Regions from separate parts of the Buttiauxella sp. 3AFRM03 genome, predicted to be linked through region 3. Evidence: predicted binding sites of a transcription regulator. Region 3 holds the regulator's gene; each other region holds the start of a gene.
What was found. The regulator LexA, encoded in region 3, represses DNA repair genes until DNA is damaged. The targets are predictions, from matches to a motif close to TNCTGTATGTACATACAGNA.
Positions count from the first base shown of each region.

Region 1: the regulator LexA is predicted to act here: its motif matches at 1,808-1,827, upstream of dinG (ATP-dependent DNA helicase DinG).
Region 2: the regulator LexA is predicted to act here: its motif matches at 5,095-5,114, upstream of D8682_RS04855 (DinI-like family protein).

Region 1 covers NZ_CP033076.1:1,379,462-1,390,474, forward strand. Annotated here, with positions in the region: gene dinG (ATP-dependent DNA helicase DinG) at 1-1,795, opposite strand, end outside; gene D8682_RS08060 (cupin domain-containing protein) at 1,936-3,057, shown strand; gene D8682_RS08065 (MerR family transcriptional regulator) at 3,154-3,909, shown strand; gene D8682_RS27120 (membrane protein) at 3,985-4,092, shown strand; gene D8682_RS08070 (ABC transporter permease) at 4,073-4,804, opposite strand; gene D8682_RS08075 (ABC transporter ATP-binding protein) at 4,788-5,747, opposite strand; gene D8682_RS08080 (ABC transporter permease) at 5,744-6,901, opposite strand; gene D8682_RS08085 (ABC transporter substrate-binding protein) at 6,914-7,825, opposite strand; gene bglX (beta-glucosidase BglX) at 7,999-10,296, opposite strand; gene dld (D-lactate dehydrogenase) at 10,490-11,013, shown strand, end outside.
Region 2 covers NZ_CP033076.1:761,854-772,866, forward strand. Annotated here, with positions in the region: gene ruvA (Holliday junction branch migration protein RuvA) at 1-323, opposite strand, end outside; gene ruvC (crossover junction endodeoxyribonuclease RuvC) at 403-924, opposite strand; gene D8682_RS04830 (YebC/PmpR family DNA-binding transcriptional regulator) at 968-1,711, opposite strand; gene nudB (dihydroneopterin triphosphate diphosphatase) at 1,735-2,178, opposite strand; gene aspS (aspartate--tRNA ligase) at 2,178-3,950, opposite strand; gene D8682_RS04845 (hydrolase) at 4,200-4,766, shown strand; partial or broken gene D8682_RS27095 (hypothetical protein) at 4,763-4,858, shown strand; gene D8682_RS04855 (DinI-like family protein) at 5,131-5,376, shown strand; gene D8682_RS04860 (hypothetical protein) at 5,369-5,632, shown strand; gene D8682_RS04870 (tetratricopeptide repeat protein) at 5,992-8,925, shown strand; gene D8682_RS04875 (DUF805 domain-containing protein) at 9,252-9,743, shown strand; gene D8682_RS04880 (leucine-rich repeat domain-containing protein) at 9,911-10,885, shown strand; gene D8682_RS04885 (DUF805 domain-containing protein) at 11,011-11,013, shown strand, end outside.
Region 3 covers NZ_CP033076.1:2,684,845-2,695,857, forward strand. Annotated here, with positions in the region: gene D8682_RS14015 (CsbD family protein) at 1-1, opposite strand, end outside; gene dinF (MATE family efflux transporter DinF) at 275-1,609, opposite strand; gene lexA (transcriptional repressor LexA) at 1,678-2,286, opposite strand; gene D8682_RS14030 (diacylglycerol kinase) at 2,395-2,763, opposite strand; gene plsB (glycerol-3-phosphate 1-O-acyltransferase PlsB) at 2,890-5,319, shown strand; gene ubiA (4-hydroxybenzoate octaprenyltransferase) at 5,413-6,285, opposite strand; gene ubiC (chorismate lyase) at 6,285-6,794, opposite strand; gene malM (maltose operon protein MalM) at 7,046-8,020, opposite strand; gene D8682_RS14055 (maltoporin) at 8,165-9,481, opposite strand; gene malK (maltose/maltodextrin ABC transporter ATP-binding protein MalK) at 9,526-10,635, opposite strand.

The DNA.
Region 1 (11,013 bases), 1.3 Mb from region 3:
CCAGACCTTCGGCAAAAGATTGCAGACCGATCAGCACACTGGTTTCACCTTGTTCAACACGCTTACGGTGCAGCTCCACCAGCCGATAACGTGGCATGTCGCCTTGCACCAGTAGTGTTAGTCGTAAATCGGTCACATGCGTCAGGAACACCTGCATCGCACGGTTGCTGGCGAACAGCACCAGCATCCCTTTGTGCTCGCCTTTTGCCAGTTCAGCACGGAAGAACGCTGCCATTTCAGCCAGATGCTGGGCTTCGTTTTCCATCGTCGGCTCAACGGTTAACTGCGGGATCACCAGCTTGCCCTGCTCGACGTGGTTAAACGGTGAATCCAGCGCGATAAACCGGTCACCTGCGTCTTCGTCCAGCCCACTCATTTCTTGTAAGCGATCGAATTTATTCAGTGAACGCAACGTTGCTGAAGTCACGATAACGTGCGGCACATTACGCCAGACCAGTTTTTCTAGCTGATCGCACACGCGGATCCCTACGCAATGGAAGAACAGATGCGGCTGACCTTCACGAACGTCACGAGTTACCCATTTCGACACCGGCGCACCCGATGCCTGCTCCATCGCCGAAAGCCGCCACAGTTTGCTCTGCGTTTCGAAATACCCCAATGCGCGGTTCATATGCAGTAACGCGCGGTGCAGACGCACAATATCGTGCGTTCCGGTTTTTTCGCCCAAATCGTTAAGCAGCGCTTCAGCCAGGCTGCGCAACCCTTCCATTAGCTTCGCCAGGCGTTTGCAAATCACCATGATTTCTTCGGGCAGAACGCCCATTTCAAAACGGTGCACCGCTTCCTGTTCGCCCGGTAACCACAATGAAACGATGCTGTTAAACGAACTCAGCAGTTCATAAATTTCATCACAATGGTTGGTCAGACGTTCGGGTGATGTCAGCGGTGGCGGGCTTTTCGGGCGGAACTGCGCCATGCAGGTTTCGACCAGTTTAGTGAAGAGATCGAACTGCAAACGGCTGTAACCGGGCGTGACTTCGGCGCTCATTTCCAGCGCGTCTCGGGCCACATCCGGCAAATGATGTCCTTCGTCTAAAATCAGCAGCAGGTTTTTTGCCTCAGGCAACACCGCGTCGCTTTCCATAGCCGCCATCACCAGCGAATGGTTTGCTACTACCACTTCCGCATCGTCAATCTCACGCCGTGCCACAAAGAACGGGCATTCGCGATACCAGTGGCAATTGCGCCCCAGACAGCTGGCTTTGTCGGTGCTTAAACGCCGCCAGAGATCGTCTTCAATATTTTGCGAAGTATGGTCGCGCAGTCCGTCCCATTTATAGGCATCGAGATCGGTTTTCAGTTTGGCGCAACGTTGTTGTTCATCTTTGCTGGTCGGTGCCATTTCATCTTCCAGAAAAGCCAGCAAATCACCTTGTGAAGCGTTGTCCGTCGCCAGGGCTGCCAGGTTGCGCGGGCAAACGTAACGCCCACGACCAAAGGCGGCGGTAAATTTGAGATCGGGGATAATTTTGCGCAGTAGCGGCAAGTCTTTGCTGAAGATTTGATCCTGAAGGGCGACGTTGGCGGTGCTGACTACTAACGTTTTTTGCTCACCACGGGCGATGGCGATCCCGGGGATCAGGTAAGAAAGAGTTTTCCCCACACCTGTGGGTGCCTCAATCGCCAGATGACGACCCGCTTCGCCCGCTAGCGTTTTCGCCACTTCGGCAATCATTTGCCGTTGCGGTGGGCGCGGAATAAAGTCCGGGATCTGCTGCTGCAGCGCCTTATACCAGGCGGCGATTTGCTCTTTTTGAGCTGAGGACAAAGCCATGGAAACCACTTTTACTGTATAAACAACCACTATTGTCCCACTTTTTGCAGTCTTACAGCAAGGCTTGACGCATGACAAAGTGGCCAGGGGCGGTTCCTCTCTATAATCGAGCCTGTTTATCTTCCCACTGGTGTCAAAAAATGGATTATCAACTCAATTTAGACTGGCCTGAGTTTATGGCGAAATACTGGCAGAAAAAGCCGGTTATTTTGAAAAATGCGTTTCCGAATTTTGTCGATCCGATTACGCCGGATGAGTTAGCTGGTCTTGCTATGGAAGCAGAAGTGGATAGCCGCCTGGTAAGCCACACCAACGGTCAGTGGCAGGCTGCCAACGGGCCTTTCGAAGATTTTGATAATCTAGGGGAAACCGGTTGGTCGCTGTTGGCGCAGGCCGTTAACCACTGGCATGCACCCGCGGCTGAACTGGTACGTCCATTCCGTGTGTTACCGGACTGGCGTCTGGATGACCTGATGATCTCCTACTCGGTTCCTGGCGGCGGCGTTGGCCCACATATCGACCAATATGACGTGTTTATTATTCAGGGCATGGGCAGCCGTCGTTGGCGTGTCGGTGACAAACTGCCGATGCGCCAGTTCTGCCCGCATCCAGCGTTGCTGCACGTTGACCCGTTTGAACCGATCATTGATGAAGATCTGGAACCTGGTGACATTCTGTATATTCCACCAGGTTTCCCGCACGATGGTTTCACTCATGAAACCGCACTCAACTACTCCGTCGGTTTCCGTGGGCCAAATGGCCGCGATTTGATCAGCAGCTTTGCTGATTACGCGCTGGAAAACGATCTCGGTGGCGAGCATTACAGCGATCCTGATTTAACCTGCCGCGAGCATCCGGGCAAAGTTGAAGGCTATGAGCTGGCGCGTCTGCGCGACATGATGATGGAAGTGATTAGCCAGCCTGAAGATTTCAAGCAGTGGTTTGGCCGCTTTATTACCACTCCGCGTCACGAGCTGGACATTGCGCCAGCGGAGCCGCCATATCAACCTGGGGAAATCCTTGATGCGTTGCTCGGCGGCGAATGCCTGACGCGCCTGAGCGGTTTGCGCGTGCTGAATGTCGAGGGCGAGTTTTTCGTCAACAGCGAACCGATGGAAGCGCCGGTTCCGCATGCCGCCGATGCTTTGTGCCGTTACACCCTGTTGAGCCAGGCCGAACTGGGCGATGCTTTGCAGAACCCAGAATTTGTAAGCGTCTTAACTGAGTTAGTTAATCAAGGATATTTGTATTTCGACGATTAACAGATTTAGTTGCACCATGTAACTAAAAATTACCCAGAGTCTTTATAACTGACTACAGTTATACGGGGGGTTTCCCGGGTAGACTTTGGGGATAACATGGCGCTTTATACAATCGGTGAAGTGGCTCTGCTTTGTGATATCAACCCCGTAACGTTGCGTGCCTGGCAACGGCGTTACGGGCTTTTGAAACCGCAGCGTACCGATGGCGGCCATCGATTATTTGACGATGCCGACCTCGAACGTATCCGTGAAATCAAACGCTGGATTGAAAACGGTGTTCAAGTCAGCAAGGTGAAAGCCTTGCTGAGTGGGGAACTTCAGGATCGAGAAAGCGGCTGGCGTGAACGCCAGGAGCTATTGCTTCACCATTTACAAGCTGGCAGTCCGAACCGGTTACGAAACTGGATGGCTGACATTGGCCGCGACTATCCGGCAGAAACCCTCGTCAACCAGCTCTACATCCCTCTTCGTCGCCGTCTGCAATGCCAACAAGTCACACTCAACACGTTACTCAGTCTGCTGGATGGCGCCTTGATCAATTACATTGCACTGTGTCTCGCCTCCGCGCGCAAACGCAGCGGTAAAGATGCGCTATTAATTGGATGGGATACACCGGATACCACCCGTTTATGGATGGCGGCGTGGATGGCAATCCAACAAGGCTGGCGTGTGGATGTGTTAGCGCATCCGTTGCACCAGTTGCGCCCTGAGCTGTTCGCCCAACAAACATTGCTGGTGTGGTGTGGCGATACGCCGACCCACAGTCAACTTGACCAGCTGGAACTTTGGCGCTGCTCGGGGTTACAAATTTACCCGCTGATGAGCAACGGGCAATCGACCGAACACGCATAAGAAAAATTTAAAGGTTCATTAACAACCCTGCTTCATCTTATAATCGCAGACGTTATGTATGGAGCGAATATAAAGATGAAACTGAGTAAAATTGCCCTGGTGGGCGGTATGCTGGTGATGGCTATCGGTGGGATTGGCGGCGTAATGCTGGTTGGCTATATCGTCATCCTTCATGGCGCGTGATGTAACGTAATAAGCGTTCAAACAGGCGGTCGATAACCACGGCGGCCAATGCGACCAACAAAGCGCCTTGAATCACATAGGCGGTGTTAAAGCCGCTCAGCCCGATAATTATCGGCGAACCCAGGGTGCTGGCACCAACCGTTGAGGCAATCGCTGCGGTGCCGATATTAATGATCACCGAAGTGCGGATCCCCGCCAGAATCACAGGTGCTGCAAGGGGTAATTCGACTTTTCTCAGCATTTGCCAGCGGCTCATTCCGGCCCCCAGGGCAATCTCTTTTGTGGCTTCTGGTACCGCGCCAATCCCTGCTAACGTTCCCTGCAAAATCGGCAGCAAGCCGTATAACACCAGCGCGATAATTGCCGGTTGCTGACCAAACCCCATTACCGGAACGGCAATCGCCAGCACCGCGACGGGCGGGAAAGTTTGCCCAGCCGCGGTGATAGTTTCAACCAGAGAGCGAAACTCAAGTCCTGCCGGGCGTGTCACCGCGATACCCAGCCCCATGCCAATCACAATCGCCACCAAACTGGAAATCCCGACCAGCATAAAATGTTTGAGCGCCAGGGCGATAAAACTATCTTGTTGGTACAAAGGCCTTTCGAGTTCAGGGAAAAGCCAGCTGAACACGGGGCCGCTGTAAGGTAATACCGCTAACAATGCGATAAACAGCGCAATAAACCACAGCAGCGGGTCACGAAGCAGGCGCATTTTCACCCCGCATCTTTTCCCCCTGAACCAGGTCGCTAAAATGCAGCACCCCGCAAGGCTCACCACGCTGGTTCACCACCGGTAATTGCTGGCATTGGCGGTCAACAAACAGCGATAATGCCTCGCGCAAACTTAACGTTTCGCTGATTGGATCGCCTGCGATGCGCTCTTCCGTTCGCACCCGCTCAGCCACATGACAAAGTGACAACAGGCGTACACCAAGCTCACTGCGACCAAAGAAATCACGCACAAAATCTGTTGCCGGGCGCGTTAATAATTCCAGCGGTGTACCTTGCTGAACCACCTGCCCGCCATCCATCAGCACAATTCTGTCGGCCAGTGTTAGCGCTTCATCAATGTCGTGCGTCACCAGCACAATGGTGCGCCCAAGCAGTTGATGGATGCGGATAATTTCTTGTTGCAGCGCACCGCGTGTCACCGGATCAAGCGCGCCAAAAGGCTCATCCATCAACAACACTTCCGGGTCAGCCGCCAGCGCGCGCGCCACGCCAACACGCTGTTGCTGCCCACCCGAAAGCTGATGCGGATAACGGTCACGAAATTGCGCTGCTTCCAGGCCGAGTAAATCCAGTAATTCGTCAATCCGCGCACTGATTCGCGCTTTCGGCCATTTCAGCAATTGCGGCACGGTGGCTATATTCTGGGCCACATTCCAGTGGGGAAACAGGCCAATCGACTGAATCGCATACCCCATGCGGCGGCGCAGAACTTTGGCGTCAAAATTACGGATTTCTTCACCGGCAAAGCGGATACGCCCGCTATCGTGTTCGACCAGGCGGTTGATCATTTTCAGAGTGGTGGATTTTCCAGAACCTGAGGTGCCAATCAGCACCGTGAACTCCCCTTCCTTGATATGCAGCGACAAGTCGCTGACGGCTATCTCGCCCTGGAAGGATTTGCTGACATTTTCGAATTCGATCATGGCTGTTTTTCCTCAAGCAATGAGATAAACAGTTTAAAAAATGCGTCGAGGACAACCGCCAGCGCGATAACCGGAATTACACCGAGCAACACCAAATCCAGCGCGCTACTGAGTAACCCCTGGAAGATAATCGCCCCAAAACCACCGGCACCAATCAGCGCGGCAATCACCGTCATACCGATGGTCTGAACGCAGACAACACGCAGGCTGCGTAATAATACGGGTAGCGCCAGTGGTACTTCAGCCTGCCAGAAAATCTGCCAGCGCGACATGCCCATGCCTTCAGCACTTTCAATGATATTGCGTGGAACTTGCTGTAACCCTGCTACCACGCCGCGCACTAACGGCAATAGCGCGTACAGCACCAGCGCGATTAATGCTGGCGCGACGCCAATCCCGCTCACGCCCAGCGAACCCAGCCAGGGAAAAATCTTGACCAGCCCCGCCAGCGGCGCAATTAACAAACCGAACAACGCCACCGAAGGCACCGTTTGAATAACATTGAGCACCGAAAAGACCGAGGATTGCCAGCCTGGGCGGTTGTAACACAGCACGCCCAACGGCACGCCAATCAACAGCGCTGGCAGCAACGTCCCCAATAGCAGAGCTAGATGGCGCGACAGTGCATCATCAAAAACATCCTGACGGTTGGCATACTCTTTTAGCAGGGAAAGGTCGGAAAAAAATCCACTCAGCAGCAGTGCGAGAGGCACAACCCAGATCTGTATATTCAGCAGCAAACGCCAGAGTGCTTTGGGCGTCAGACGGTTGATGGCGTCAGTGCACAGCAGCAGGCATAAAGTTAGCGACAACCATAATCCGCTGCCCGGTGAGGAGCGCGCAAGCGTGCTTCCCTGCTGCGAAAACTGCGTTGCCGTGTTTCCCATCGCCCACAAAATAGCGATAAACGTCAGCTCGCCCACCAGGAGTGTCAATAGCAATGCAGGTGGCCGACAAGGTAACAGCGCCAGACAGGCCAGGATGAAAACCGCAACACAGAGAACCAGCCAGGCGTGCGCCGGGAGTTGGCTAAGCGCGATAGGCTCCCCGGAAACCAGGCGATTGGGTGCCAAATTGATAAACGGTAAAGCCGCGCCTGCCACCACCAGCAAAGTCACCAGTAGCAACAGGACACGATTATGAATTTTGAACAAACAGACATCCTGTTATTTCACGAAACCTTTCTGCTTCAGATAATCAGCAGCCACTTTTTTAGCGTCCAGTCCTTCCACCGCAATGCTGGCGTTCAGCTGTTGCAGCGTTTTCTCATCCAGCGAAGCAAATACCGGTTTTAACCAGTCGTCCAATTCCGGATACGCTTTCAGCACCGCTTCACGCACCACCGGCGTAGGGGCATAAATAGGCTGCACGCCTTTTGGGTCGCTCAACGTTTGCAGGCCAAGTGCCGCCACCGGGCCATCCGTTCCGTAGGCCATTGCGGCATTTACGCCCGACGTTTGCTGTGCGGCAGCTTTAATGGTGACCGCCGTGTCACCACCCGCCAGAGACAACAATTGCGGCTGCTCGAGTTTAAAACCATAGGCTTTTTCAAATGCCGGAAGCGCATCAGAGCGTTCAATAAATTCAGCAGAAGCCGCAAGTTTGAATTCACCACCCTTTTTCAGGTAAGCGCTGAGATCGTCAAGCGAAGTCAGTTTGTTTTTCTCGGCCAGATCTTTGCGAACCGCGATGGTCCAGGTGTTATTGGCGGGAGCGGGAGTCAGCCATACCAGATGATTTTTCTCGGCATCAAGTTTTTTAACTTTCTCATAACCTTGTTGCGCATTTTTCCATGCCGGATCTTTTTCATCTTTGAAGAAAAATGCCCCGTTGCCGGTGTATTCCGGGTAAATATCCAGCTCGCCTGCGGTAATGGCCCCGCGCACGACTGGTGTGGTTCCCAACTGGACTTTATTGACGGTTTTGACACCGTGGCTGTCCAGCACCTGCAAAATGATATTACCGAGCAGTGACCCTTCGGTATCAATTTTAGAACCCACTTTCACCGGTTCTGCGGCTTGAGCGCCTGCCGCCAGTAACACTAATCCTGTCATACCCCAACGCGCTGATAAGTTCATCGTACTTCCTCGTTGTTGTTCTTTGCTTAAAAATCATGGAGTCGCAAAAGTTTAGTCGAGAATTGAGGAATGGGAAAACGGGTGCTGGAAGTGAGAAATCTATCTGGCTCTTTTGCCCAATAAAAGAGGCCACCTTTTCACAGTGGCCTTTTATCAAAGTAACGACTTAAAGCTTATTTAAGTTCAAACTCGCTCTGTTTCACACGGGCAGAATCCAGCCCGATGAACACATTGAATTTGCCAGGTTCAGCAACGTGCTTCATCTGTGCGTTCCAGAACTTCAGCGCCTCAATGTCAATCGGGAAGCTCACGGTCTGGGTTTCGCCTGGTTTGAGCGTCACTTTCTTAAAGCCTTTCAGCTCTTTAACCGGGCGGCTCATTGATGCGGTGACATCCTGCAAATACAGCTGAACAACGGTTTCGCCTTCACGGTCGCCGGTGTTTTTCACTTCAACAGAAGCTTCGACTTTGCCATCGGCTTTCATTGATGGCGCTGACATTTTCACATCAGAAACCGTGAACGTGGTGTAGCTCAGGCCATAACCGAATGGGAACAGCGGGCCATTTGCTTCATCAAAGTAACGAGAAGTGTATTTGTTTGGTTTTTCCGGATTGTACGGACGGCCAGTATTCAGGTGGCTGTAGTAAACCGGGATCTGCCCGACAGAGCGCGGGAAGGACATCGGCAATTTGCCTGACGGGTTGTAATCGCCAAACAAAATATCGGCAACCGCATTCCCGCCTTCGGTGCCGCTATACCACGCTTCCAACAGCGCATCGGCTTGTTGGTTTTCTTTGACCAACGCCAGCGGGCGACCGTTCATCAACACCAGCACCAACGGTTTGCCAGTCGCTTTCAGCGCGGCAATTAAATCGCGCTGGCTTTGCGGCAGAACAAGGTCGGTACGGCTAGAGGCTTCGTGTGCCATGCCTTGCGCTTCGCCAACAACCGCCACCACCACATCGGCAGATTTCGCGGTGTTAACCGCTTCGTCGATCATCTCTTTAGCTGAACGAGGATCAACGCTCACCGCAGGTTCGTACTGGTTCAGGAAGGCAACGATGTCTTTTTCATCAGTGACGTTAGCACCTTTAGCGACCACGATTTTGGCGTTATCGCCCACCGCATTTTTGATACCCTGCAACACAGTGATGGTCTGATCGGCCACACCCGCCGCAGACCAGCTACCCATCACGTCGCGCTTGCTGTCAGCCAGTGGGCCAACCACGGCAATGGTGCCTGATTTTTTCAGCGGCAAGGTTTGTAGGCGGTTTTTCAACAACACCATGCTTTCGCGGGCGACTTCGCGTGCTTCTTTACGATGCAGGCGGCTTTCGGCGTTGGTATCTGCCGGGTCAGATTCTTTCGGCCCTAAGTGGCTGTATGGGTCGTTAAACAGCCCCATGTCATACTTCACGTTCAGCACGTGGCGCGCGGCATCATCCAGTTCTGCCATCGGTACCTCACCGCTTTTCACCAGCTCTGGCAAGTATTTGCTGTAGTACTCATCGCTCATACTCATGTTGATGCCGGAGTTCAGTGCGACACGCACCGCATCTTTCGGGTCACTCGCCACACCGTGCTTGATCAGTTCTTTAATCGCACCATGGTCAGAAATAGTGATGCCTTTGAATTTCCACTCATCGCGCAGCAAGTCTTTGAGCAGCCAGCTGTCAGACGATGCAGGCGTACCGTTTAATGAATTCAGCGCAACCATTACACCACCGCTGCCCGCATCAAGCGCGGCTTTGTACGGTGGCATATAGTCGTTGAACAAGCGCTGGGTGCTCATATCAACCGTGTTGTATTCCTTGCCACCTTCTACTGCGCCATAAGCGGCGAAGTGTTTGACGCTGGTCATTACCGAATAACGGTCTGCCGGGCTTTTGCCCTGCATCGCTTCAACCATGGTGCGGCCCATGATCGAGGTCAGGTAAGTATCTTCACCAAAGCCTTCAGAAACACGGCCCCAACGCGGATCGCGTGACACGTCGACCATCGGTGCCCATGTCATGTTCAGGCCATCATCAGCCGCTTCATAGGCAGAAACTCGGCCCACTGTTTTCACCGCTTCCAGATTAAAGGAAGAGGCTAAACCGAGGCTGATTGGGAACACGGTACGTTGGCCATGCACCACATCATAGGCAAAGAATAAGGGAATTTTCAGACGGCTGAGATCCATCACCTGGTCCTGCATGGTGCGGATATCGTGACGGGTTACGGTGTTGAAAATCGCCCCAACCTGCCCGTCTTTGATCATCTCACGAATGGCTTCTTTCGGGTTATCCGGCCCGACGCTGATTAACCGCAACTGGCCGATTTTTTCGTCAGTGGTCATTTTTTTCAGCAAATCGGTGACGAAAGCGTCACGGGCTTCAGGCGTTAATGGGTGCGGGCCAAACATTTCATTAGCCAGCGCGGGTTGCAGCGCAAGGCTAACTGCCAAACTTACAGAACAGAGCCATTTCATCGACATTACTCTCTTGCTCAAGCCGCCACGCGGGGCAGCACGAAGTGTTAAGAGGTGCAGTGTGCCACAACGACACAGTGGTAAGAAGAGCGGTTCCGATGTTATGTGCTGATTTTCCGAGCGTTTCGGAAGAATCATTAGTGAATTGCAAGCTATGCTTGAAGGCGTCACTATTTTCACAAAGAGTGGATAAATGTCTAACCCGTTTATTAATGAACTCAATCGCCTGGTTGGCAACCAACATGTATTAACCGATGCAGCCAAAACGGCACGTTACCGTAAAGGTTTCCGTTCCGGCCAGGGCGAGGCGCTGGCGGTGGTTTTCCCCGGCACGTTGCTGGAGTTATGGCGTGTGCTGAGTGCTTGTGTCAGCACGGACAAAATCATCCTGATGCAGGCCGCCAATACCGGTTTGACCGAAGGCTCAACCCCAAATGGCAACGATTACGATCGTGAAATTGTCATTATCAGTACGCTACGTCTGGATAAATTGCAGTTGTTGGACGGCGGAAAACAGGTGCTGGCATTCCCTGGCAGCACGCTATATCAACTAGAAAAAGCGCTTAAACCGTTGGGGCGTGAACCGCATTCGGTGATCGGTTCGTCGTGTATTGGCGCATCGGTGATTGGCGGAATTTGTAATAACTCCGGTGGTTCGCTGGTGAAACGCGGACCGGCCTATACCGAAATGGCGCTGTATGCGCGTATCGACGAGCA
Region 2 (11,013 bases), 1.9 Mb from region 3:
CCAATTTCTTCACGCTCTACGGCATTCACAAATTGTTGTGCAGACATACCGGAGAGGATGGCCAGCGCCAGCTTAGGGCCAACGCCATTCACTTTGATGAGCTCACGGAACAAGGTACGTTCTTGTTTGTTGTTGAAACCGTAGAGCAACTGCGCGTCTTCACGCACCACGAACTGAGTGAATACCACCGCTTCTTTACCGATATCCGGTAATTCGTAGAAGCAAGTCATCGGCATGTGGACTTCATACCCTACGCCACCGACTTCCATAAGTACCAGCGGCGGTTGTTTTTCAAGGATGATGCCTCTGAGTCGACCAATCACGATATGCTCCTGCGTTTAGCGTTTGTGCCAAAAATTTTGCTTATCATATTAAAAAGGCTGGATAGATATCCAGCCTTATTTATTTTAATCGTCCCCGTGCCAGATTAAGCCGTGTATCACTCATCTGCATCGAGTTCTGCGTCACATGGCAATGCGTAATGGCAATTGCCAGTGCATCGGCCGCATCCGCTTGTGGGTTAGCAGAGAGTTTGAGCAAAGTGCGTACCATATGCTGCACCTGGCTTTTCTCCGCACTGCCGATACCCACTACCGTCTGTTTTACCTGACGGGCGGCATATTCAAACACCGGAAGCTCATGGTTTACCGCCGCAACAATCGCAGCACCTCGTGCCTGTCCGAGCTTTAAAGCAGAGTCGGCATTCTTCGCCATAAACACTGATTCAATAGCGAAATACTCTGGCTGGAACTGGGTAATGATTTCGCTCACCCCCGCGTAGATGAGTTTCAAACGCGAGGGTAAGTCGGTCACCTGAGTACGAATACAGCCGCTGCCTAAATAGGTTAGCTGCCGGCCAGTCTGGCGTATAACGCCATAACCGGTAACGCGTGACCCTGGGTCGATGCCGAGAATAATCGCCATCACGCGTCCCTCATAAACAGGTGTAAGGTTTCAGACAACACCATTACAGGGTTGCCGCAACCTCGTCAGAGATCTCACCGTTGTGATAAACCTCTTGCACGTCATCGCAGTCTTCCAACATATCGATAAGGCGCATCAGTTTCGGTGCGGTTTCTGCATCCATATCCGCTTTAGTGGATGGGATCATAGAAACTTCGGCTTCATCAGCTTTCAGACCTGCTGCTTCCAGTGCGTCGCGGACAGCGCCCATGTCTTCCCAGGCGGTGAACACGTCGATAGCACCGTCGTCATAAGAAACGACGTCTTCGGCACCCGCTTCAAGCGCGGCTTCCATTACGGTGTCTTCATCTTTGCCAGGAGCATAAGAGATAACGCCTTTTTTGGTGAACAGATAGGCTACGGAGCCGTCAGTTCCCAGGTTACCACCGCATTTGTTGAACGCGTGGCGTACTTCTGCCACGGTACGGTTACGGTTGTCACTCAGGCATTCAACCATTACAGCTGAACCGCCAGGACCGTAACCTTCATAAATGATGGTTTCCATGTTCGCGTCTTCATCGCCGCCCACACCACGTGCAATCGCGCGGTTTAAGGTGTCACGCGTCATGTTGTTAGACAACGCTTTATCAATCGCTGCACGCAAACGCGGGTTAGAACCCGGATCACCACCGCCCAAACGGGCCGCTGTCACCAGCTCACGGATAATTTTGGTGAAAATTTTACCGCGTTTGGAATCCTGCGCAGCTTTGCGGTGCTTTGTGTTGGCCCATTTACTATGACCTGCCATAACTATCTCCAAAAGCGCCTTTTTCAGGCGGCATTAATTACAAACTCTTCAATCGCTTGCCGGTTGCTCCACGACTTTGTCATAGCCGCCGCAGCATGTGCGTCCGTCCATTCCCAGGCCAGATGTTCCGAAATGGTTATCTGGCGTTCGTGAGGCAGCGCAAGGCAGAACCAATATTCCGTATTGCGCGTAATTCCCGGAGCATAGCGATGACGCAAATGTGTAAAAATTTCAAACTCCACACAGCGTTGGCAGTCAATCAAAGCCAGTTGTTCTGAAACAACGTCGATATCAACCTCTTCCTTTACTTCACGCTGTGCGGCATGCAGCGCAATTTCCCCTTCTTCCAGGCTGCCGGTAACCGACTGCCAGAAATCAGGATCATCGCGCCGCTGTAGCATCAGCACCCGCCCGGTGTCTTGTGCAAAAATCACCACTAATACCGAAACGGGATGCTTATAGCCCATTATTCTTTCTCAGCCTTTTTAATCACCGCGACACCCAGTTCAGCCAGCGCTGTTGGGTTGGCGAAGCTTGGGGCTTCAGTCATCAGACACGCTGCTGCGGTGGTTTTCGGGAACGCGATAACATCACGGATGTTGTCGGTGCCAGTCAACAGCATGGTCAGGCGATCCAGACCAAATGCCAGGCCTGCGTGCGGTGGTGTACCGTATTTCAGGGCATCGAGCAGGAAGCCGAACTTCTCGCGCTGGTCTTCTTCAGCAATACCCAGAATGCCGAACACGGTCTGCTGCATCTGGCCGTTGTGGATACGCACGGAACCGCCGCCCACTTCGTAACCGTTAATCACCATGTCGTATGCGTTCGCAACAGCAGCTTCCGGATCTGCCGCCAGTTGCTCTGGGGACATATCTTTTGGTGCAGTGAACGGGTGATGCATCGCGGTCAAGCCGCCTTCGCCATTGTCTTCAAACATTGGGAAGTCAATAACCCACAGCGGTGCCCAGGCTTTATCATCGGTGATACTCAGATCTTTACCGATTTTCAGACGCAGTGCGCCAAGCGCGTCAGCAACCACTTTCTTATTGTCCGCACCGAAGAAAATCATATCGCCATCTTGCGCACCGGTACGGGCCAGAATAGCTTCAACGATTTCTGCGTTCAGGAATTTAGCGACCGGGCTGGTGATCCCCTCGATGCCTTTAGCACGCTCGGTCACTTTGATGTAAGCCAGACCTTTCGCGCCGTAAATCTCAATGAACTTGCCGTAATCGTCAATCTGTTTACGGCTTAACTGTGCGCCACCTGGCACTCGCAGTGCTGCAACGCGGCCTTTAGCATCATTTGCCGGGCCGGCGAACACTTTAAACTCAACGTCTTTAAGCAGGTCAGCAACGTCCACCAGCTCCATCGGGTTACGCAGGTCTGGTTTATCAGAACCGTAACGACGCTCAGCTTCAGCGAAAGTCATGATTGGGAAATCGCCCAGGTCGACGTTTTTCACATCTAACCACAGTTCACGCACCAGTTTTTCCATCACTTCACGCACTTGCGGAGCAGACATGAAGGAGGTTTCAACGTCGATCTGAGTAAATTCAGGCTGACGGTCAGCACGCAAGTCTTCGTCACGGAAGCATTTAACGATTTGATAGTAACGGTCAAAGCCAGACATCATCAGCAGCTGTTTGAACAACTGTGGGGACTGCGGCAATGCGTAGAATTTACCTTTGTGAACACGGCTCGGCACCAGGTAGTCACGCGCGCCTTCTGGCGTGGCTTTGGTCAGCATTGGGGTTTCGATATCCAGGAAACCGTGGTCATCCATAAAACGGCGCACGAAACTGGTGATTTTCGCACGGGTTTTCAGGCGGTTCGCCATTTCAGGGCGGCGCAAATCCAGGTAACGGAATTTCAGACGCGCTTCTTCGGTGTTGACGTGGTTGGAGTCTAGCGGCAACGCTTCAGAGCGGTTGATAATGGTCAGGTCGGTAGCGAACACTTCCACCGCGCCGGTTGCCATATCTTTGTTGATGTTTTTTTCATCACGCGGGCGAACGGTGCCGGTGATTTGAATGCAGAACTCATTACGCAGTTCGGAAGCAAGCTGGAACGCGTCCTGACGGTCCGGGTCGAAAAACACCTGCACGATGCCTTCGCGATCGCGCATATCAATAAAGATAAGGCTACCGAGGTCACGACGACGATTGACCCAACCACACAGTGTTACTTGTTGTCCCACATGGGATTGATTGAGCTGCCCGCAATATACTGTACGCATGAGATATCCCTTAAATTAGCCGCTCACTGTGTGCAACCTGCACCGGTGGCCACTATTTTTGTATGTCAGATATAGTTGAAAAAAGGGGGCTATTATACTGGAAATATTGGCCCGCGATAAGAACTGACGCGTTTCAATGCGCCTTGTTTGGCCTATTCTCACAAAAATTAACAAAATTTGTAAACTGTCGAACATATGTTCCGTCGTAATGTGTTGCGAGATAATTCAATTTTGAACCGGAGTCACCGAATGTTAGAACTGAATACTTCCAAAACCGCACTGGTCGTTATTGATTTGCAGGAAGGCATTTTGCCATTTGCAGGCGGCCCGCACAGCGCACAGGATGTGGTGGCTCGTTCAGCCAGGCTGGCTGATAAATTCCGCGAGAATAACGCCCCGGTTATTATGGTGCGTGTTGGCTGGTCTAAAGACTTTGCCGAAGCACTCAAACAACCGGTTGATGCACAGGCAGGCGCTCATGCTTTGCCGGAAAACTGGTGGCTTTACCCGCAAGCACTGGGTAAAAAAGAGAGCGACATTGAAGTCACTAAACGCCAGTGGGGAGCCTTCTACGGCACCGATCTGGAGCTTCAGTTACGCCGTCGTGGCATCGACACCATCGTGCTATGTGGGATTTCCACCAACATCGGTGTGGAATCTACTGCCCGTAACGCATGGGAATTGGGCTTCAACCTGGTGATTGCTGAAGATGCGTGCAGTGCTGCAAACAGCGAACAACATCAAGGCAGCATGACGAATATCTTCCCGCGCATTGGGCGCGTACGCAGCACTGACGAAATCCTCGCTGCACTGTGATTTATATCGGCCTTCCCCAATGGTCGCACCCTAAATGGGGGCGTCTTGGTATAACTTCTCTGGAAGATTATGCTCGCCACTTCAATTGTGTGACGCGGGAATTTTAAAAATCACTAAAGAACGCCCAAGAGCATGTGTATTCTTTAGTTTAATCAGCACCTTAAAAGATTACATATATGAAATACAGTAAAGTTCATATGTGCAATAATGCCCCACGGATGCCCCAAAATAGTTCTTTTTGCCCCACCCATGCCCCACCCATGCCCCAAAATCTCTTCTGAAACACTGCACGCCCCACCGTTGACACTGTATAAAAAAACAGTATAAATACTGTCTACAATCACAGTAATTATTGGAGGATGCTATGTACGTTGAACTCGTTTATGACAAGCGCAATGTGGAAGGTTTACCCAGTGCGCAGGAAATTATTCTTGCGGAGCTAACGAAGCGGGTACACAACATCTTCCCGTCTGCCAGCGTGCGTGTTAAGCCAATGGTGGGTAACAGCTCGCTAAACAGTGATGCCAGCAAGAGCGAACGTGAAAAACTCAACCGCATGCTGGAAGAGATGTTTGAAGAGGCTGATATGTGGATGGTGTCAGATGAGTAAAGAATCTAACCTATCCAGCATCCCTGAACTGATAGAATTTGAAGTATCGCACTCAACGCTGACTCGCCAGGTGCTTGTACATAGCTCATACACCGACAATATGGCTGGCGTTCCCCACTGGCCGGTGACGGAGTTTCCCGACCAGTTTGTTTGCATTTCACGAGATCGAGCTCAAGCCCTCATCAGTGAATTGCAAAAAGCAGTAGCATACCTCGACGCGAGCATTGATGGTCGGCCTATGAAGCGTCGCCATTAACGCCCAAAGACCGCCGAGTTGTAAAACACTAAAAAGCACACTTTGATGTACGCAAAATAAAATGTGTGCTTTTTCTTTCTCCATTTTTTGCCCCACCTATGCCACATCACCGGCACATCGTCGACCTCTCCATTCCTGGCATCGTTGAGTACCCATACCCCATCAAATCCCTGGCACATAATCCAGATCATCACTGCTGTAGGCTCACATGCACCATTTTTCGCATTCCTCCCCCTGCGGATACCTGATGTCATATTTAATTTAAGACGAAATAAAGCCCATTCTCTTTTTGTGCTTTTTGTAGAATCGACCGCTGTGGTTTCTACTTTTCCCGTTTCATTAGCTATCAGGCGCCCCAGATGACCCCGAATGAATTACAGCAAGCCCATGAATTAATTGAATCTGAAATCAATATCCGGGATGACGCCGCCCTTTTACAACATATCGAACTGGTGCCACACCTGGTACAACATATTCAGTTGGCCCCACACCTGAACCAGCAAGAAGAGCCTGCTGTTCAGCCCCTGATAGCGAAGACCCTGCTTAAGCTTGCCAGATGGTTCGATGCCAAAGGTCAGCCTGAACAGGAGATCGCCCAGTATCAGGCACTGATAGCGCGCTTTGAGCACTCACCGGATGACATCATGCAGGGTTTTGTTGCCCAGGCCATGTTCCGTCTGGCTATTGCATATTATGAGCGGGGACGAGGGGAGGAAGAGTATGCTCAATATCAAATATTGATTGAACGTTTTGAGAAGTCACCAGATCGTGATGCACAGGCTATGGTCACTAAAGCCGTGTGCAATGTGGTCAGCACTGATTACGGCCAGCAAAAACTGACCGAGCGTCGGGATTTTATTGAGCGTTTCGAATACTCAACAGATAAAGCGGAGCAGACGCTGGCTGCTCACGCTATGTTTACCATCGGTATTTGCAGCCATTTTATGCAGGATCAGGAGCAGGAGCAGGTCTATTACCAGTCTTTGCTCAGGCACCACCAGGATTCGGCGGATGTTACCCTCCAGAGACTGGTTGCAAAGACCATGTTCAATTTAGCCACAGTGCTTGAATTTCAACAATTCCCCGATAAAAAAATGGCTCAGTATCAGGCCGTTGTCGAGCGTTTTCAGGATTCATCGGATCCAATCATTCAAGGCCGTGTGACTTCAGCCCTTATTGGTTTAAGTTTTTGGTACAATTTTCAGGAGTTGCATGAGTTAGCAATGGCTCGGTACCAGACATTGATTAAATGTTTCAGTGGTTCATCAGATGCGGATGTCCAGGAGGATGTCGCGGAGGCCATGTTCAATATTGCAAACGCCTACAGAACTCAAGGGAAGCCGGAGCAGGAAACTGAACAATTGCGCACACTGATCGCGCGCTTTCAGGATTCAGCGGTCAGAGGCATTCAGGTGCAGATTGCAAAGGCTATGCACAACCTGGCATGCTCCTATGACACTCAGGGGCTGCTGGAGCAGGAAATAGAACAACAACGCACGCTGATTGAGAGTTTTCAGGATTCATGGGGCGAAGAAATTCAGATTCTGGTTGCAGAGGCCATGTACAACCTGGCATGTTCCTATGACACTCAGGGGTTACCGGAGCAGGAAATAGCACAACTGCGCACCCTGATAGAACGCTTTGAGGACTCAGAGTACGAAGGTGTTGAGGTACAGGTTACAAAGGCCATGTACAGTCTGGCACTTACCTATGACGCTCAGGGGCTGCTGGAACAGGGAAAAGAACAGCTACGTACGCTTATTGGGCATTTCCAGGATTCCACGGTCGAAGGTGTTCAGGTTCGGGTTGCAAAGGCCATGTACAGTCTGGCACTTACCTATGATGCCCAGGGGCTGCTGGAGCAGAAAACAGAGCAACAGCTCAAGCTGATTGAGCGCTTCCGGGATTCCACGGTCGAAGGTGTTCAGATTGAGGTTGCAAAGGCCATGTACAGTCTGGCATGCACCTATGATGCTCGGGGGCTGCCGGAGCGAAAAACAGAACAACTACGTACGCTTATTGTGCGCTTCCAGGATTCCACGGTCGGAGGTGTTCAGGTTGAGGTCGCACAGGCTATGTACAACCTGGCATGCACCTATGATGCTCGGGGGCTGCCGGAACAGAAAAAAGAACAACTGCGTAATCTGATTGAGCGCTTTGAGGATTCAGAGTTCGAAGGTGTTCAGGTTCAGGTTGCAAAGGCTATGCTCAGCCTGGCACTTACCTATGACGCTCAGGGGCTGCCGGAACAGGAAACAGAACAACTACATACGCTTATTGCGCGCTTCCAGGATTCCTCGGTCGAAGGTGTACAGGTTGAGATTGCAAAGGCTATGCTCAACCTGGCATGCACCTATGATGCTCAGGAGTTGCCGGAACAGGAAAAAAAACAACTACGAACGCTTATTGTGCGCTTCCAGGATTCCACGGTCGAAGGTGTTCAGATTGCGGTTGCAAAGGCCATGTACAACCTGGCATGCACCTATCGTGATCAGAAGTTGCCGGAACAGCAAAAAGAGCAACTGCGCACGCTGGTTGAGCGCTTTGTGGATTCAGAACTCGAAGGTGTTCAGGCTCAGGTTGCACAGGCCATGTTCAGCCTGGCAAACTCCTATGATGCTCAGGGGCTGCCGGAGCAGGAAACAGAACAACTGTGCTCGCTGATTGCACGTTTTCAGGATTCAGAATTCGAAGGTGTACAGGTTGAGATTGCAAAGGCTATGCTCAACCTGGCATGCACCTATGATGCTCAGGAGTTGCCGGAACAGGAAAAAAAACAACTACGAACGCTTATTGTGCGCTTCCAGGATTCCACGGTCGAAGGTGTTCAGATTGCGGTTGCAAAGGCCATGTACAACCTGGCATGCACCTATCGTGATCAGAAGTTGCCGGAACAGCAAAAAGAGCAACTGCGCACGCTGGTTGAGCGCTTTGTGGATTCAGAACTCGAAGGTGTTCAGGCTCAGGTTGCACAGGCCATGTTCAGCCTGGCAAACTCCTATGATGCTCAGGGGCTGCCGGAGCAGGAAACAGAACAACTGTGCTCGCTGATTGCACGTTTTCAGGATTCAGAATTCGAAGGTGTACAGGTTCAGGTTGCAGCGGCCATGCACAACCTTGCACTGACCTACGACGATCAGGGTAAAACTGAACTGGGGACGGTGCAATATCGCAGTTTGATTGCACGTTTCCAGGATCTACAGGTTAAAGAAATTCAGGAGTATGTCGATCATGCCAAAGCGAAGGTCTCAGTACCAGCAAAATCATGGCTAAAAAAACTCTTTGGGTGGTAAGTCTCCCATGTCTGCACGGTACGACGAAACAGAGCGTTTATTTTATGGGGTAATGCAAACGACTTAAGGCTTTTCGGAACAAAGCCAGGTTCCTGGGCTTCTTCCAGCATTAACTAGATGCTCACCTTTTCCTGATGGAGGCAGGATCTATTGTACTGAGAACAGCCCGATAAAGTCCATTTCTCAGCCATCGTATCGGGTCAAAAAATCGACATTATTCGGGTGTCATATTTAATTTAAGACGAAATAAAATCCATTAGTTTTGTATGCGCTCAGTAAAATCAGCCTCCACTGGTACAACTTTCATATGCAGGAAAATTTGTCTGATGTTTTTTATAACAAATGCGATCGACGGATACAGGAAAGTCTTTTGTTACAAAGGCGTGGCCGACCGTAAATCCTATTTCTTTTTTGTGCTCTTCCAGACACCTATCGCTGCACTAATTCTGTGGGCTTCAATTTATCTGGAATCTATTAGCCAAGGTCTTAATGAAGAGACACCGATTAGTCATCTAAGCATTATTCTTCTTTTTTCCCTAGCTCAACTTGCTGCATATATTTATACATTTCTGGCTAGCTTAGCATGCTCCGTTAGAAGATTACATGGCATCGGCCTGAGTGGTTGGTTCATACTCCCTCCGCTGGTTATCGCTGTTATTGGCTCGAATGTTATCGAGAGCGACTGGTTCTGGCTCGGGTTTGTGGCCGGTGTTTGTGTCGATCTGCTGTTTGCACTACCGAAGTCAAAAATAGAAAACAATAAATACCGACCAGCCAATTCTGTTCCCATTCCAGCTACCGATGAAAGCGTGAGCTAATGTATGGGCGGCGAAATACAGGTCGCCGCCATCATGCTTGTATGGCACTGACGCAGAAATATAAGGAATGATATATGTCATTCGATTTAATTAAGCATTTAACAAAAAATTCAATTCCGCATTCCGTTTCAGAGAATGGCGCTATTAATATACCGGGTAGCCTTATTTTGAGAAAGAATAAATATGCTACCTCACTACCAGAGAACCTGACTGTTGGTGGCAGACTCGACCTGAGAGGTGGTACCCAAATCACCGAGCTACCCAAGAATCTGACGGTGGGGGGAACGCTCTACCTGCGCGGAACCCGAATCACCGAGCTACCAGAAGACCTTGATGTAGGTGGTGATCTCGATCTGCAAGGTACGCAAATCACCACGCTGCCAGAGAACCTGACTGTCGGCAGCTGTCTCAACCTGACCGACACCCTAATCACCACGCTGCCAGAGAACCTGACTGTCGGCGGCTGTCTCAACCTGACCGACACCCTCATCACCACACTGCCAGAAAACCTGATGGTGTGCGGTGCTCTCGAACTGCAAGGTACGCAAATCACCACGCTGCCAGAGAACCTGACTGTCGGCGGCTGTCTCGACCTGACCGACACCCTAATCACCACACTGCCAGAGAACCTGACTGTCGGTGGCTGGCTCGACCTCCGTGGTACGCAAATCACCAAACTGCCTGAGAATCTGACGGCGGAGAGCATACTCGACCTGACCGACAGCCAAATCACCGCGCTGCCAGAGAATCTCATGGTGGGCAGCTATCTCTGTCTGAGCGGAACTCAAATCACCAAGCTACCTGAAGGCCTAGCAGTAGGGGCAGAACTCGACCTGCGCAGAACCAAAATCACAGCCCTACCCAACTACTTCACTTGCGAATCCCTTTACCTTGATCCTGAACATTTCTCCAATGTCGCTTTCCGTAAAAATTGCGGAAATAACAACCGGACAATTTTCGCCGTCTGGGCAAATGAAACATTCTATATCGCAGCAGGTTCTTTCTATGGACCGATTGAGCAATTCGAAGATGCGATTGACCGAAGCCGAAAATACTCCGGTGAAGCAGCCAAAGCCTACAAGCAAGCTGGTCGTGATTGCATAGATGAACTGAAAGAGAAACTAAGCGCCAGGCCGCAATGATTGTGGCACTTCCCGCCCACTCCGGACGGGCTTTTAAATGCCGGATGTAGAACGTTTGCGATTTAGCTTGCGTTGCTGAGCCGGTCTCTACTGGTACAACTTTGATACACAGGAAAATTTGTCTGATG
Region 3 (11,013 bases):
TAATAATATCCTCATCGTTCGGTTAAGAACTGCTAATAGTTAACAACGCCCAGGTGCTGCCGTTTGGCTGACACTCACTATCTGCTGGACGTGGAAATAATTGTAGTCAAGGATATGGCAGTGAGGGGAAAACTAAGAACATTGAACCACAGAAGTAACAGAAATGATGCTGACTTGCCCCAAAATCAGGTGGCAAATCAGCATACTGGAGTGCGATTAAAAGCGCGTCAGAAGTTGTAACTAACTATGAGTTGTAACTAACTATGAGCTGTAACTAACCAGGAGTTCCAGCCGGAAACCAGCTGTTATCCCGCCAATGGCGACGCCAAATCCATCCCAAAGACAGTCCGCGCAAAGCCAGGAACACAGCCACGGATAACCACAGACCATGATTTCCCAGATAAGGCACGGTGAGCAACGTCAGCCCAAATCCCAATGCCGCAACCGCCATGCTGTTGCGCATTTCCGTACCTCGCGTTGCGCCAATAAACATGCCGTCCAGCAAATAACACCAGACACCAACAACGGGCAAAACAATCTGCCAGTGCAAGTAGCGGTCTGCCTGTAGCTGCAATTCAGGGATAGAGGTAAGAAGCGAAACAATGTGCTCACCAAACAGCGCATACACAGCGGCGAACATAAGAGCGACTAAGCCCGCCTGGCGACATGCAGCGCCCCATACTTCGAGCAATTGACCACGGTTTTTAGCGCCAAACGCCTGCCCGGAATGGGCTTCAACGGCATAGGCGAACCCATCGAGCGCATAGGCGGTGAAGGTTAATAGCGTCATCAACACGGCGTTAACCGCGACGATTTCGCTACCTAACCGCGCGCCAAAGATAGTGACTGAGGCGAAACAGACCTGTAGCAACAGCGAGCGCAGCATGATGTCGCGATTGAGTGCCAGCAGACGCCGCACATTCCCGCGCCAGGACTCTTTGAGCATCTCAAAGCTGATTCCGCGCAAACCCATGACCTTTTTCACCATCAGCAAACCAATGATAAACGTCGCATATTCTGCGGTGACGGTGGCGAGTGCCGCGCCCTGAACATCCATGTGTAGCCCCATAACCAGCCACACATCCAGCACGATATTCAGTACGTTTCCGACAACCAGCAAGATAACTGGCGCACGCGCATACTGAACACCTAACAACCAGCCCAACAAGACCAGGTTGGCAAGCGAGGCTGGCGCACTAAGCCAACGTATTTCAAGGAATCGCCGGGCCTGCAACAAAACATCTTCATTGCCGCCGACGATATGCAAGGCCAGGGATATCAGCGGTTCACGCAGTAAGACGATCGCCACCCCTGCTCCTAACGCCAATAGCAAGGGCTGAACCAGTGCACGCGCTAAAGCAGAGGGATTATTGGCACCAAATGCCTGGGCAGTTAAACCGGTGGTGCTCATGCGCAAAAACAACAACAGCATAAATAAGAAGCTGGTTGCCGTCGCACCAATAGCGACACCGCCAAGATAAACAGGGCTATCCAAATGACCAATTACCGCGGTATCAACAAGGCCCAGTAAAGGCACGGTGATGTTGGAAAAAATCATGGGTAAGGCGAGGCGCCAGAGAGCTCTGTCAGCCGTCGAGAAAAATCGCATGGCCAATCCAGGAAGAGATAAGAGAATTAAGACGATGATGCGCATTAAAGCGCATCATCTGGAGAAGTTTACAGCCAGTCGCCGTTGCGAATTACCCCAACCGCCAACCCTTCAATAGAGAAGCTATGTTCGCGCAGGTCAACCACAATAGGTTCAAATTCGCTATTTTCAGGCAGAAGATGAACGGTATTACCCTGCTGCTTTAAGCGCTTAACAGTCACTTCGTCGTCAATACGCGCCACCACAACCTGGCCGTTACGCACATCCTGAGTTTTATGAACTGCAAGCAGGTCGCCGTCCATAATACCGATGTCTTTCATAGACATCCCGCTAACGCGCAACAGGAAATCGGCATTTGGTTTAAACAGTGATGGGTCAACCTGGTAATGGCCTTCGATGTGCTGTTGTGCAAGGAGTGGTTCCCCCGCAGCAACACGCCCAACCAGCGGAATACCGGTAACTTCTTCCACCAGCAAGCGGATACCGCGCGACGCACCAGAGATAATCTCAATGACGCCTTTACGGGCAAGTGCTTTCAGGTGCTCTTCAGCGGCGTTCGGAGAACGGAACCCCAGACGTTGAGCAATCTCGGCACGAGTCGGTGGCATGCCGGTCTGGCTGATATGATCCCGAATAAGATCAAACACCTCTTGCTGCCTGGTAGTTAACGCTTTCATTCCGCCCCCTGGGTGTTTATACAGTTATGCTGTGAGTATATACAGTCAAAGGCGATTTTGGAACCACAAATTGAGCAAAAAACCAGGGACTTAACTATTCTGGAAAGATCATCGCAAATGCGGCCAAAGCAGTGTGATCCAGGTAATAACTGCGAGGATAATGGCGATTAATACGGCAGCAGACCCCATGTCCTTGGCCCGTCCTGAAAGCTCGTGGTAATCGGTACCAACACGGTCAACAAGCGCCTCGATAGCGCTATTGAGAATTTCGACAATCATGACCAGCACAACAGAACCAATCAGTAAAATACGGGTGATAGGGTCAACATCTAACCAGCAGGCGATGGCGATGGCGATGAGCGCGCTAACCCCTTCCTGGCGGAAAGCCGCTTCGTTAATCCAGGCTGCTTTGAGCCCTTTCCATGAGTAGCCTGCGGCTTTGATGATACGGGTAAGTCCAGTGGTACTGCTCGCCATTTTGGGAAACCTTTTCAAATTATTTGGGTCAATGCTTATCTATATTGCAACGCCACAGAAATCTGAGCCAGATTCTGATATTCTTGCGGCGAATTTGCATCATTAACCTGAGGCTTTACATCGTTTATGTCAGGCTGGCCAAGAATCTACTACAAATTACTTAATTTACCATTAGGCGTTCTGGTAAAGAGCAAGTCCATTCCGGCAGATCCACAAGCCGAACTGGGCTTAGATCCCACACGCCCGATTATGTATGTCCTGCCGTATAACTCCAAGGCGGACTTATTAACGCTGCGCGCACAATGTCTCGCGCATAACTTGCCCGACCCTCTCGAGCCGTTAGAAATCGACGGTGCGGTATTGCCGCGCTATGTCTTTATCCATGGCGGCCCGCGTGTTTTCACTTATTACACGCCAAAAGAAGAGTCGATCAAACTGTTCCACGATTACCTCGACTTACACCGCAGCAATCCAAATCTGGATGTGCAGATGGTGCCAGTATCGGTGATGTTTGGCCGCTCCCCTGGGCGCGAAAAAGGCGAAGTGAATCCGCCATTAAAGATGCTGAACGGCGTCCAGAAATTTTTCGCTGTTTCCTGGCTTGGGCGCGACAGCTTTGTGCGTTTCTCCGCTCCGGTTTCGCTGCGCCAGATGGCAACCGACCACGGTACAGACAAAAAAATCGCCCAAAAACTGGCTCGCGTAGCGCGTATGCACTTTGCTCGCCAGCGTTTAGCGACTGTCGGCCCGCGTCTGCCGGTACGCCAGGATCTGTTCAATAAGCTACTGGCCTCAAAAGCTATTGCTCGTGCAGTAGAAGATGAAGCGCGCAGCAAGAAAATCTCCCATGAAAAAGCCCAGCAGAATGCTGTTGCTTTGATGGAAGAGATTGCCGCTAACTTCTCGTATGAAGCCGTGCGTTTGACTGACCGCGTGTTAGGTCTGACGTGGAACCGTTTGTACCAGGGCATCAACGTTCATAACGCTGAACGCGTGCGCCAACTGGCTCATGACGGCCACGAGATTGTCTATGTGCCCTGCCATCGCAGCCACATGGACTACATGCTGTTGTCCTACGTGCTTTATCACCAGGGACTGGTTCCTCCGCACATCGCAGCGGGTATCAACCTGAACTTCTGGCCAGCCGGCCCGATTTTCCGCCGCCTCGGTGCGTTCTTTATCCGCCGTACCTTTAAAGGCAGCAAACTCTACTCCACCGTGTTCCGTGAATATCTGGGCGAGCTGTTTAGCCGTGGCTATTCCGTTGAATACTTTGTGGAAGGTGGCCGTTCTCGTACCGGGCGTTTGCTCGACCCGAAAACCGGTACGCTGTCGATGACCATCCAGGCCATGCTGCGCGGCGGTACTCGCCCTATTACCCTGGTGCCAATTTACATTGGCTACGAGCATGTAATGGAAGTGGGGACTTACGCGAAAGAGCTGCGTGGCGCGACCAAAGAGAAAGAGAGTTTCATGCAGATGGTGCGCGGGCTGAGTAAGCTGCGTAACCTCGGCCAGGGCTATGTTAACTTTGGCGAACCGATGCCGCTGATGACGTTCCTGAACCAGCGTGTTCCAGAGTGGCGCGATTCAATCGACCCGATTGAGGCCATCCGCCCGGCATGGTTGACGCCAACGGTCAATGAAATTGCCGCTGAACTGATGGTGCGTATTAACAATGCCGGTGCGGCAAATGCCATGAACCTGTGCTGTACCGCGCTGTTGGCCTCGCGTCAGCGTTCACTTACCCGTGAGCAACTGACCGAGCAGCTCAACTGCTACCTGAGCCTGTTGCGTAATGTGCCGTATTCACCGGACGCGACCGCACCAGACCAGCCAGCAGAAGCGCTGATTGAGCACGCGTTGCAGATGAACAAGTTTGAAGTCGAGAAAGACACCATCGGTGACATCATCATTCTGCCGCGCGAGCAGGCGGTTCTGATGACATATTACCGTAACAACATCCTGCATATGCTGGTGTTGCCTTCTCTGCTGGCAGCAATTATTACTCAACATCGCCGTATTGACCGTAACGAACTGCTGCGTCAGGTCGAGCTACTTTACCCGATGCTGAAGGCTGAACTGTTCTTGCGCTGGAGCACGACCGAACTTGCTGGTGAAATTGACATCATGCTCAATGAACTGGTTCGTCAGGAACTGGTGACACTGACAGGCGATGAAGTGCAGATTAATCCTGCTCGTTCACGCACCATGCAGCTGCTGGCAGCAGGTGTTCGCGAAACGCTACAGCGTTATGCGATTACCTTCTGGCTGCTGAGCGCAAATCCGTCGATTAACCGTGGGACACTGGAGCGTGAAAGCCGCACCGTTGCCCAGCGTTTGTCTGTTTTGCATGGCATTAATGCACCGGAGTTCTTTGATAAAGCCGTCTTCACCTCGCTGGTTTTAACCTTGCGTGATGAAGGCTATATCAGCGATACCGGGGATGCAGAGCCTACTGAAACCATGAAGGTCTACCAGATGCTGGCAGAACTGATCATGCCGGATGTGCGTTTGACGATTGAAAGTGCGACGTCGCAGGCTGCGACTGAGTAAAAAATCTGGCGGATGACGCGATTGCTTATCCGCCCTACGGTTCGACTTGTAGGGCGGATAAACGAAGTGTCATCCGCCATTTAATTTCTGATATTAGAAGTGCACGTAACTCAACACCAGGCCAATAAACAACACCAGGCCAACGTAGTTATTATTCAGGAATGCGCGGAAACAAGCATCGCGATCGCGGTTCGCCGTCAAACGCTGCTGATGTATAAACAGTGCCCCCGCCAGCGCAATAGACCAGTAGAATGCCCCGCCTAATCCGTTTAACCAGCCAATCACCGCCAGCAAAACCATCACCGCAATCTGCAAAATCCCGATAATCACATTGTCATAGCGCCCGAACAGTATCGCCGTGGATTTGATGCCAATTTTCAGGTCATCATCGCGATCAACCATCGCATATTGCGTGTCGTAAGCGACCGCCCAGCAAATATTGGTCAAAAACATCAGCCAACAACTTAGCGGTACAGATTCGCTAACCGCAGCAAATGCCATCGGGATGGACCAACCGAACGCCGCACCCAACACCACTTGTGGCAAATGGGTGTAACGTTTCATAAAGGGATAAACCCAGGCTAATGCTAACCCCGCCACCGACAATAAAATTGTCATCGTGTTAAGCGTCAGCACCAGTAAAAACGACAGCAACACCAGTACCACAAACAGGATCCGCGCTTCTTTTTCGCTGACTGCTCCGCTCGGTAGCGGACGGTGGGCTGTGCGTTTTACGTGGCCATCAAACTTGCGATCGGCGTAGTCGTTTACCACACAACCCGCGGCGCGCATCATCCAGACTCCGGCGATAAACACACATAAAATGGTCAGTGGTGGGACACCCGGTGTCGCGAGCCATAACGCCCATAAAGTGGGCCATAACAGTAAAAGCGAGCCAATCGGCTTATCCAGCCTCATCAGGCGTTGCCAGGCCTGCCATTTGCCCTGTTTAAGACTCCACTCCATTATTTTTCCTCTGCATACAACGGCGAAGCGGGAAGGAATAGTTCGGTCAGCACCAATGGCTTTCCGGCTAATCTCAGGCGGGAACGACGCCCCCACAGCTCCGCACTACGACCAATCTCAATAAAATCCCGTGTCAGGGATGATGCACTAAATAGATAACGCCCGAGTGGCGTGGTGCCGAGCTGTTGCAAAGCCAGCTCCGGCCCTTCAAGAGTGGATTCTGGTACAACGGTGCGCCCCAGCAACCAGGGTTCATCGTCACCGCAGAGCACAACTTCACGCAGCCAGTAGCGTTTGGCTTCAGGCATCATATCAGCTTCTGGAAAATCGACAGGTGAATCGAAAAAACCTTCACGCACAATACGAACAGTGACTCGCGAACAATACTGTTCAAAGCGTTTAGTCATTGAGTCTTCAAGCAACAACCAGTCAAGAAGCGATGCGCTCAGCTCCTCTGGAATCGTAGCCTCAAAACGTAAGGCGCGCAGTGGCGAAAGCGCGTCAGACATGTAAATTTCTCCGAAACAAAACCGGCAGTCATTGTAACGCAGAATGGGTATAGCGGGGGATTCAAAACACCTTCTAAATCATTCGAGTTGAATCAAGGCGGCAAACGAACGAATCCCTATGAGCTTACTAGAGTAAGTGATTAGGGTGAGTGAGAGCAGCCAACGCCGAGGCAGCTCGAAATATGACGGGCAAAAAAAGGTGCGCTCAGTGAGCGCACCAAACCTCAAACATCAGCACTGCGGGGAAACGCTTACCCCTTGCCTTTTACACTGCTGATAAAAGTTTTACGGGCAGTAGTCGAGCCCAGGCGTTCAGCTTCATCCAGTAGTTTCAGGGCTTTATCAACATCACCTGCGGCTACTGCTTGTTTGATTGCCTGGTTGAAATAGGTTTCCGTATCACTCAGCACGGGCTCTTTTTTCGCAGCTGGAGCCACTACTGGCGCAGGTGCCGGAGCTGGAGCCACTACGGCGGTTGTTGCCACTGCCGCAGGTGCAGTGTAAGTGGTGGCTGGTGCGGCGGTATTACCGACCGTTACCGGGCCTGGGCCTGATGAACCAAACAGCGGCCCAACTAAAATACTGGAACTTGAAGAAGTTTTGACCTTAAGTGAAATTTCACCTTCAGTACCATGGCGTGCAATCGGATCAGGAATATCTGGTACCGCATTACCGTTGCCCCTAGCATAGGCTTTTGCAGGGTCAACCATCGTGGTGGTTTGTTGCAGGTCTTTATTGGTGGTGAACACCAACAAATAAAGTTTTTGTTGCCCCAATGCTGGGGTTAATTTCATGACGCCTTCCAGGCGATTTAAAGACAACACTCCCGGTTCCTGATAGGCAAAGAAAGCCGATGGGAAATAAGCAGCAGGCGTCATGTTTTGGTCAAATACCAACACGTTTGGTGCAAATACCGTATCTTTATTCACGATACTTGAGAGCGTAATCGTCAGCTCCCCGATACTTGCCGGTACGCTGTAGGCCGCAACTGGCCCGGTGATATCACCGGCATTCAAGCTCTGGCCGGTGGTTGCGAGATTAGTCTTTTGGGTTTGGGTTTGATCAACCGGGATCCATTGCAGCTGTTGCAATGCGGAAGACGGGATAGCAGGTGCAGCAGAAAGATCCTGCGGCACGATATTAACATTGGCCAGGCTTAAGCCAGGCATGCTTGCGAACAACCCTGCGGATAAGCAGAGTGCCAGGAGACTTTTTTTCATTTTCATTGTTATCAACCTCAATGGGAAATCGGTGGAAAGTTAGCCAGGCAATAGCGCTTTCCATCGAAACAGGCATTGGCATACAAGGGTAATAACGAGGGGCTCAGTGGCGAACCCCTCATCGTTTCATAACATTAGGTTAAAGCCGTATTACCACCAGATTTCCATCTGGGCACCGAAGGAGAACTCGTCGTTATCGCCGCGGCTGGTAGAGAAGTTACCGTTACCAGTGTTGTCTGCGATGGCAAAGCGAGTGGCGTCGCCGTTAGCGTCTTTCGCGTAACCCCACTGCTCATCCCAACGGGCATAAGTTGCAAACAGACGCAGTGCCGGACGTGACCAGATGCTGTCACCTGCTTGCCATTGTTGTGCCAGGGTAATTTTGTACTGACCGTTGCGATCGCCAGTTTCCTGGGATTTCACGTTGTCGTAGCCAAGTTCCAGCAAGGTACTCATGATTGGCGTCCATTTGTACATTGGACGAATACCGATGGTGTACCATTCAGTCCCCTGGTTATCATCCATATCCAGGTTCTGGTACATACCGACGTACATCAGGTCCCATTTGTCTGCCAGCGTGATTGCGCCGTGGTCGAGGACACGGATCATGCTGCCGTCGTTGTTAACGCTACCGCCCTGCGCCTGGCCTTTGCCCTGCGAAGTCATAGAGTCAGTTGCATACTGCACAACGAATTTGTTAAAGCCTTTCAACATACTTTGCGTATGTTCTGCAGTCAGCATCCAACCATCTTTCGACGCACCTGGTTCCAGGTAGTAATCGTCAGGAATGTTGGTGTGACCGTAATCAACGCCCAGCTCCAGTGTGCCGCCGTCGTTAATTTCTAAACCAGCCCAACGCACGTCAAACACGTCGTTTGGTACTTTATTGTTATATGTACGCTCGCCAGTAGCCGGGTCGAATTCCGCATTCGCAGAAGAACCGCCAGACTCTGTAGAACGAGTGGCCGCGAAGGAAAGTTTGCCTGCGCCGACGTCAATGTTTTCCAGACCCGCACCAGGACCAGAAATATCCCAGTAGTAGAAGTCAATCATGTGAACGTCATGACGTTGGTAGAAACGCTTACCTGCCCACATGTTTGCGCCTGGCAGAGAATCGATAAGGTTTTTACCCTGCACGTTGAATTCACGAATGGCTGGAGTGTTATCGTTTTCCCAGTCGTTCAACTGTGATGAGTTGTAGGCAATGTTGGAGTCGAAGTAGAAGCTCTTATCGCCTTCTTTCCACACTTCCTGGCCTAATTTAATTTCTGCGTAAGTATCACATTCGTTACCCAGACGATATTTAGATTGAGCACCAGTTGCCTGGAAGCATTCTTGTGGTCCGCCGCTACCGGTCCAGCCGATACCAGAACGGGCGTAACCGTGGAAGTCCACAGCCAGAGCCTGAACAGACATAACGCCTGCTGCTACGGCAACTGCCAGTGGGAGTTTGCGCAGAGTAATCATCGTTCTATCTCCTGAATCATTGCTTTTCTTTTTTATGGGAATGCTTAAACACCTGGCTCTTGATGCAGCCGACGACATGCAGTGCCATCCTCACGGAACAGATGGCAACGCTCTGGCGGCAAGCCAATAGCGAATGTGGCACCCTCTTTTACCAACACCACGTCATTCTGGCGGTACACCAGGTTCTGACGGATGGCGGGGATTTGGATGTGAATCTGAGTTTCATGACCGAGTTGCTCAACCACCTGAACTTCGCCTTCAAGCGTGACGTCAGCGATATCGCTTGGCAGCAGATGTTCCGGGCGAATGCCCAGAGACATATTGGCGCCGACCTGGACTTCTTTGCTCTCTACCGGCAGCCAAACTTGCTGACGGTTTGGTAATTCAACCTGTACCTGATCAATCGCAGTGGCGGTCACTTTCACTGGCAGGAAGTTCATTTTTGGCGAGCCAATAAAGCCCGCAACAAAACGGTCCGCCGGGTAGTGATACAGCTCGAGCGGTTTACCGACTTGCGCCACGCGGCCTGCGTCCAGCACCACAATTTTGTCGGCCAGCGTCATCGCTTCGACCTGATCGTGGGTGACATAAACCATGGTGCGTCCAAGACGCTTGTGCAGTCGGGAGATCTCAATACGCATCTGCACACGCAGTGCCGCATCAAGGTTAGAAAGTGGTTCATCGAGCAGGAAGACACGCGGTTCTGCCACCAGCGTACGGCCAATGGCAACACGCTGACGTTGTCCGCCAGACAGTGCTTTTGGGCGGCGATCTAATAAATGGGCCAGCTGCAACGTTTCTGAAACTTGTGTGACTCGCTGATTAATTTCGCTTTTCTTGGCACCGGCCAACTTCAGCCCAAAGGACATGTTTTCTGCAACAGAAAGATGGGGATACAGGGCATAAGACTGGAACACCATGCCAACACCGCGCTCTGCGGGAGGAATGTCGTTCATGCGAGTTTCACCAATGAACAAATCACCACTGGTGATGGTTTCCAACCCAGCGATCATGCGCAACAGTGTGGATTTACCGCAGCCTGACGGACCAACAAAAACTACAAACTCACCTTCCTGGATGTCCAGATTGATATCTTTCGATACCACCACATCCCCCCAGGCTTTTGTTACGTTCCGTAGCTGTACGCTTGCCATGTACTTCTCCCTTCATTCATTCCGTCACGATGCTAATGGGCAGGTGATTCAAGATGTGTCGGACTATGACGGATCTATACATTTGGTAACTCCTCCACCCTGATGTTTTTTATGGGGGAGGAGGCGGGAGGATGAGAAGTGAGTTTCTGCAACCGGTTACAGTCGGCACAAGAGATTTTCGTGATCGTGGTTTCAAAAAACCGGGTGGTTTTGTGTGCTCCAGGACACATAACTGCCAGTTATGTAATGGGGATCACAGATAATCGGGGTGGGGCGTAGGGCTAAGGAGGATGAGAAGCACTTGCCATCTGCGCAAACTGGCAACCGTAACGCCACTAGCTTGACCTGATGTATCCACGCGCAAACCACCATTCAAAG